Regions from separate parts of the Cereibacter azotoformans genome, predicted to be linked through region 2. Evidence: riboswitches for the same ligand, from Rfam matches in the RefSeq annotation. Region 2 holds a riboswitch; the other holds the start of a gene.
The links. A riboswitch is a leader RNA that binds a small molecule or an ion and turns the genes downstream of it on or off. The one in region 2 is predicted to bind cobalamin.

Region 1 (3,410 bases), on a different replicon from region 2:
AAGCGCGGGCGCCGAAAGGAGCCAGCCGCTGCGCGCGCTGTCGCGGCGGGCCATCTCAGTCCCCCAGAAGCTGCACGGCGCCCGGCGCAAAGCGCAGGCCCGCGGGCTGGCCGGGCTCAAGCCCCGGATCGTCCGAGGCGCTGCTCTGCAGCCGCGCCACCACCTCGGTTCCGTCGGCCAGCGCAAGGTGGCAATGGGTGTCGGTGCCGAAATAGACCAGATTGCGGATCGTGGCGCGCAGGGCGCCCGGCTCGTCCGGCGGCACGAGACGCACCTGTTCGGGGCGCACCGCGACCGTCACCTGCCCTTCGGGCCCGCCCTCGACCGCGAGTTCGCCCCCCGCCTCGAGCGTGACGCGCCCTCCCGCGTGACGCGCGGGCAGGAAGTTCGTCTCGCCGATGAAGCTGGCCACGAAGCGGTTGGCGGGCCGCGTGTAGATCTCGCGCGGGGGGCCGATCTGGAGGATCCGGCCCGCACTCATCACCCCGATCCGGTCCGACATGGTCAGCGCCTCCTCCTGATCGTGGGTCACGAAGACGAAGGTGATGCCCGTCTCGTGCTGGAGCCGCTTCAGCTCGATCTGCATCTCCTTGCGCAGCTTGAGATCGAGCGCCGAGAGCGGCTCGTCCAGCAACAGAACCCGCGGCTGCGGCGCCAGCGCGCGCGCCAGCGCCACGCGCTGCTGCTGCCCGCCCGACAGTTGCGCCACCCTCCGCCCCGCCAGCGCCTCGAGGCGCACAAGCGCCAGCATCCGCGCGGTGACATTCCCGATCTCGGCCCGCGGCTTGCCCTGCATCCTGAGCCCGAAGCCCACGTTCTCGGCCACCGTCAGGTGCGGAAAGAGCGCGTAGCTCTGGAAGACGGTGTTGATCGGGCGGCGGTTCGGCGGATCGGCCGTGATGTCGCGCCCGTCGAGCAGGATCGTGCCCGAGGTGGGCGCCTCGAAGCCCGCGATCAGGCGCAGAAGCGTGGTCTTGCCGCAGCCCGAGGGCCCGAGCAGGGTGAAGAACTCGCCCCTGCGGATCCCGACCGACACATCGTCCAATGCGCGAACGGCCACCTCTCCCTGCCCGAAGGCCTTGACGACATTGCGCGCTTCGACGGCTGTGGGTGCGGTCAAGGAGGGCCTCCGTGCAGGTCTTCCTGCGAGGTTAGGCGGCGGCTCGGCGCGAAAGCAACCGTCGTGCTCGGAAATCGACCAAAGGGGCAGGAAGCTGCCTCGGCCGGGCCGCCGCGCGCACGCTTTCTGCGCAGCGTGTGAGCGACGCTCCCGTGGCCTTCGGGGCGCACCGGACCGCAGCCGGAGGTGCCCGCGTCGATACGGAGCGGCGAGGATTGGCCTGCGGCCGCTGCACATGGCGCGCTTGACAGCGGCGACACTTGTCCTATTGAGAAACGGCTTCGGTTCCGGCGTCATGCCGGATGAAAAGGGAACGCGGTGAGGGGTGCCCCTCCAAATCCGCGGCTGCCCCCGCAACTGTAGGCGGCGAGCGACGACCGATCACGCCACTGGGGTTCCCCGGGAAGGCCGGTCCGAGCGAAGACCCGCGAGTCAGGAGACCTGCCGGAGCGATCACCCTTTCCTGCGCGCGGGGCGCGTGCGGGAGGCGGTCCAGCCGCTTCAGGTGACGCTTTCACCGTCGGCGGAGGGGCCTCCTTCCCACGACATTGCGACAGAGGCAGCGTGCTGCCGGGAAGGAATGAAGACAAAATGAGGAAGACCGGCATTTCAATGATCGCGCTGGTTGCGGCGATACCGATCCAGACGGTGGCCGAGCCGGCCGAGGACGAGACGGTGATCCCGCTTGACCGTATCATCGTCACCGCCAACCGCACCGAGACCAGCGCCAACCGCGTAGGGTCCGCGGTTGCTGTGCTGACCTCGGAGGATCTCGATGCCGGCGGTGACCTTCTTCTGGCCGATCAACTTTCGCGCCTTCCCGGCGTCAGCACGACGGCCAGTGGGCCGGCAGGGTCTGCGACCGAGGTTCGCATCCGAGGGGCCGCGCCGCGCTACGTTGCGGTGTTCGTCGATGGCATACGGGTGGACGATCCGACCAACATCGCGCCCTCCTTCGACTTCGGCAGCCTGACCGGTGTCGGGGTGGGGCGCGTCGAGGTGCTGCGTGGAACGCAATCAGCCCTTTATGGTGGATCTGCGGTTGCGGGCATCGTCAGTGTTCAGAGCCTGCGCCCCGTGAGCGAGGGCTTCAGCCAAAGGATCCAGGTTGAGGGTGGGAGCTACAATACGCGACGGCTCGCTTATGACCTTGGCTATCTCTCTGACAGGTTGGAGGCGCGCCTCTCTCTCGGCCATGTCAAGAGTGACGGGTTCTCGGCTGTCGACACGTTGCCCCGAGACCCGTCGCTCGATTCTGACGGGATCGAGGCAAACCGGCTTGGGTTCGGGCTGCGCTATGACCTGACCGATGAGATGGTTGTCGGCCTTGATGCCTTCGGCCAACGAACCACCGCGGACTATGATGGATGGTGGCAGGAAGATGCAGTGCAGAAGCGGCACGAAGCCGGCGCGCGCCTTTATGCTGAATGGGCGCATGGCGCGAGCGTCCATACGTTCGAGGTCAGTCGCTACGAGCTGGACCGCGACCTGTTCGAAGGCGCGCCGGGCGCCGACTTCTACCATTCAACCCGCACCACATTTGGTTACAAGGGCGTAACCGATGTTGGCACGCGGCTGCAGTTTGTCTACGGCGTGGACAGCATGCGGGAGACCGGCAGGACTGCCGGCATGGTCGACGGGATGGATGCGCGTACCACAGGCCTCTACGGCCAAGCTCAGTGGGCCGCTACCTCGGATCTCGATCTGTCGCTGGCAGTGCGTGGCGATCACAACAGCGAGTTTGGCAACTTTGCCAGCGGTCGCCTGTCGGGCGTGTGGCGCCCCACCGAGACGTTGGCCCTGAGAGGTGCCGTGGCACGTGGTTTTCTCGCGCCGTCCTTCTACCAGCGTGCGGGCGCCGCGGAATGGGGCATTGCACCTGCGTCCGATCTCGATCCGGAACGGAGCCTGAGCTACGAGTTGGGTGCGGATCTGGATCTCGCTTCAGGGGCGTCCGTCGGATTGACGTTCTTCCAGCTCGAGATCGACAATGCGATCACCTATTGTGGCAAATTCACCTCGCTGACCTGCGACTCGGAATTGCCCGACGGCTTCACCAACCGCTACGAGAACCGGGAAGGCCTGTCTCGAAATCGCGGGGTCGAGCTGGAGGCATCAGTTCCTCTAACCGAGAGGCTCAGCCTTGCCGGATCCTACACCTATACGGATGCCCGTGATCCCTCGGGCAACCGCCGGAGCCGCGTGCCCTACCATGATGCTTCGCTCACGCTTCAGGCGGCACTCGTCGAGGACGTGAGCGGGCAACTGGGGCTGACGCATATATCTGGTC
Region 2 (3,410 bases):
CTCGGCATTGGCGGACTTGGCGATGAAGAACGAGGTCAGCGCGTTGAAGAGCTGCGATCCCGCGATGCCGGCCAGCACCAGTTGCGCCGAACCGCCCCCCGCGGCACGCGCCAGCGCCGCCACCAGCAGGAACGCGAGCCCCGCGCCGCCGAAGGCCCCCGCCGAGATGCCGAGGAGTCCGCCGCCGAGGCCCATGATCGTCACCGCCACCGCCCCCGTCCCGGCGCCCGCCGAGACGCCGAGCAGGTAGGGATCGGCCAGCGCATTGCGGACCAGCGCCTGAAGCACCACGCCGGAAAGCGCGAGCCCCGCGCCGCAGGCGGCAGCGACCAGCGTCCGGGGCAGGCGGTAGGCCCAGATGATGCCGGCGTCGATCGGATCCACGGGGTAGCCTGCGCCCCAGAGGTGATTGGCCAGCACCGCCGCCACCGTCCGGAGCGGCAGCGGCGTCTCTCCGACGACGACGCCCGTCAGGATCGCCGCCAGCAGCACGGCGGTTCCCGCGGCGCCCCGGAGCGCGAGGGATCGTGGCAACGCCCCGAAAACCGCCGCGGCCGTCATTTCAGCCCGAAGGCCGGCAGCGCCTCGGCCAGAGTCTCGAGCGCCGTCACGTTGCGGATCGAGGGATCCATCGAATGGGCGTCGAGGATGACGATGCGGTTGTTCTTCACCGCGTCCATCTGGCTGGCCACCGGATCGGTCTTCAGGAATTCGAGCTTCTTCTCGACGTCGTCGGCGGGAAAGCGGCGCCGTTCCATGCGGGCAACCACGATCACCGAGGGGTTGGCGCGTGCGATGGTCTCCCACGACACGGTCGGCCATTCCTCGTCGCTCTCGACGACGTTCCGCAGCCCCAGCTTCTCCATCATGTAGCCGGGCGGGCCCTTGCGTCCCGCAACATAAGGATCGACGTCCATCTCGGCGGAGGAGAACCAGAACAGCGCGGAAGCGCCCGTCAGGTTCAGCGCGCGGGCCTTTTCGATGGCGGCGGCCTCGCGCGACTTGAGGGTCGCGACCAGTTCCTCGCCCTTGTCAGGCACATTGAAGATCCGGCCGAGTTCGGTGACGCCGGCGTAGACCGACTTCATCTCGAACAGCGCCTGCCGGGTGCCGTCCGAGCCGGTCGTGTTGTCCTTCTTCCAGCAGTCTGCAGGCAGGATGTAGGTCGGGATGCCCACGTCGGCGAACTGCTCGCGGGTGGCGACGATCCCCTGCGGGCCGACGTGCCATTCGTATTGCACGGCGACGAGGTCCGGCTTTCGGTTCACCACGCTCTCGAAGCTGGGATCGTTGTCGGCGAGCCGCTCGACCTTGGAGTTCAGTTCCTCGAACTCGGGCAGGACCTTGGTGAACCAGACCGAGGTGCCCAGCACCTTGTCGCCCAATCCAAGCGAATAGAGGATCTCGGTGGCGGCCTGTCCCACCGTCACGGCGCTTTCGGGTGCCTTGTCGAAGGTCAGATCGACCCCGCAGTTCGTCAGCGACAGCGGATAGGTGGTCTCGGCGGCGGCGGGCAGGGCTAGCGCCGCACCAAGGGCGGCGGCGGGCAGGAACCTGGCAGGCATGGGAGGTCTCCGGAGGATGAGGCGACCGGAGACGGGACGGGAAGGTCGGTCCGATGGCTGACGCCGCCCCGGCGCAGGGCGCGGGGATCGGGCGGTCTGGCTGACGACGGCGCCACCGGGCACCGTTGGACATGGTTCATTCGACACCTCCCCGGACACCCCGCCCGGGCCGCGTTGCTTCACGTGTCGGCAGGTCTCCTGACTGGCGGGTCGTGGCTTGCAGCGGCCTTCCCATGACCCCGGGGGTCACAGTGGCCGGTTCGCTGCTTGCTCGCCGCCTACAGTTGCGGGGGCAGTTCCGGTTCGCCGGCGGACCGGCGGCGGATTCCCTTTTCATTCCCTTCGGAAACCGACGCGCGAGGTGTAGCGGCCGGGTGTGCGCATGGCAATGGCCTTTGTCCGCGCGCCCGGGCGCGATCCCGGCGGTCGGCCCGACATGCCGACCCGAATGGCAGGTCCGGCCTTGGTCCAAGATATCGGCCTCATCCCGCCACCGGGGCCTGCTCACCGAGGCTCGCACCGCAGGGTGGGGTGCCGGCCCTTCGAGTCGATTGACAGAACGCCGCGGGAGAGGCCACGGATCCGGTCAGGTCACACCGCGATGGCAGTGTCCCACTTCGTTCTCTAATCGCCTTGGTCAAGCGCTGATCTCTCTGCCGTTGATCCTGGGTGCCGGGCTCTGAGGTTCTCTCCGTGGTCACCGCGCGGGAGCCACATGTTGGCGTTCAGGGTCGGGTGGATCGAAGTGGTGTGCGCGGTCGGTACCGCATACCCGGGAGCGATCTCACCCTCGCCGCGCGTCCCGGCTGGACGCATTCCGTTACGCTGGCTGTCAGCGTCGTTCCGTTCGTTTTCCTTATGCCACCGCGGCCTCCCGGAAGGGCGTGTTGGTGCGCCACATGGCGTGCAGCGTCACCGCCAGCTTCCGGGCCAGCGCCACCTTTGCCTTGCGCGGCCCGGTCCTCTCGGCAATCGCCTTGGCCCAATCCCGCAGGCGTGGGCCACCCAGGTTCCGGCAGAAGATTGCGTTCGCGGCTTCAAACAGGCACTTCCTCGTGAAGGCATCTCCCCGTTTGGACACCCGCCCGTTCCGGCTGATCTCTCCGGACTCGTAGCGCCTGGGCGTCAGCCCAAGATAAGCGCCCGCGCTGGAGGATCGGCGGAAGCGGGAGGCATCATCGAAGGCCGCGACAACCGCCATTGCCGTGATCGGTCCCACGCCGGGCGCAGTCATCAGCAGGCGGACCGTCGCATGACGCCTGGCAACCGCCCTGATCCGACTATCGAGCGCGGCGATGCGGGCGAGGATGTCCCGCCTGGCCTGCATGAGCGCCTCGAAGATCGGCACGAGGTCCGGGACAACGGTCAGCTCGTCCCGGATGATCTCCTCGGCGCGGCGCTTGAACCCGCCGACCCGCTTGCCGAACATGATGCCGAAGGTCTTCAGCAGCCCCCGGATCTCGTTCTCCAGCCTGACGCGCATGCCAACCAGCGCCTCCCGCGCGGTCAGCATCGCCCGGTTGACATAGGCATCGTGGCTCTTGATCTGCGCGGCCTCGAACCACCCGGTGCGGACGATCTGCGCGAGCCCGCGGGCATCATGCCGGTCGGTCTTATTCGGCATCATCTTCAGCACGCCATTGGCGTGGCGCGCATCAATGCAGATGATCGGGACCTGCCTTTCCGTAAGGGCGTTCCAGAGCCAGACCGCCAGAGGCCCGGTCTCCATGCCGACCCGCTCGAGACCGCTGGCGCGTTCGGCCAGCCAGCCGGTGATCGCATCCGGGCAGGTCGGAACCTTCGTCTCGGCTACGAGCACCCCGTCCTGCCCCACCACGCAGATCG

Region 1: linked by a shared signal. The riboswitch ahead of LV780_RS06220 (TonB-dependent receptor plug domain-containing protein) and the one ahead of LV780_RS21020 (ABC transporter substrate-binding protein) in region 2 are both predicted to bind cobalamin.

Annotation. Positions count from the first base shown of each region.
Region 1 covers NZ_CP090021.1:1,237,202-1,240,611, forward strand. Annotated here, with positions in the region: gene LV780_RS06210 (ABC transporter permease) at 1-54, opposite strand, end outside; gene LV780_RS06215 (ABC transporter ATP-binding protein) at 56-1,120, opposite strand; cobalamin riboswitch at 1,386-1,583, shown strand; gene LV780_RS06220 (TonB-dependent receptor plug domain-containing protein) at 1,712-3,410, shown strand, end outside.
Region 2 covers NZ_CP090024.1:35,798-39,207, forward strand. Annotated here, with positions in the region: gene LV780_RS21015 (FecCD family ABC transporter permease) at 1-561, opposite strand, end outside; gene LV780_RS21020 (ABC transporter substrate-binding protein) at 558-1,565, opposite strand; cobalamin riboswitch at 1,737-1,934, opposite strand; gene LV780_RS21025 (IS110 family RNA-guided transposase) at 2,422-3,410, opposite strand, start outside.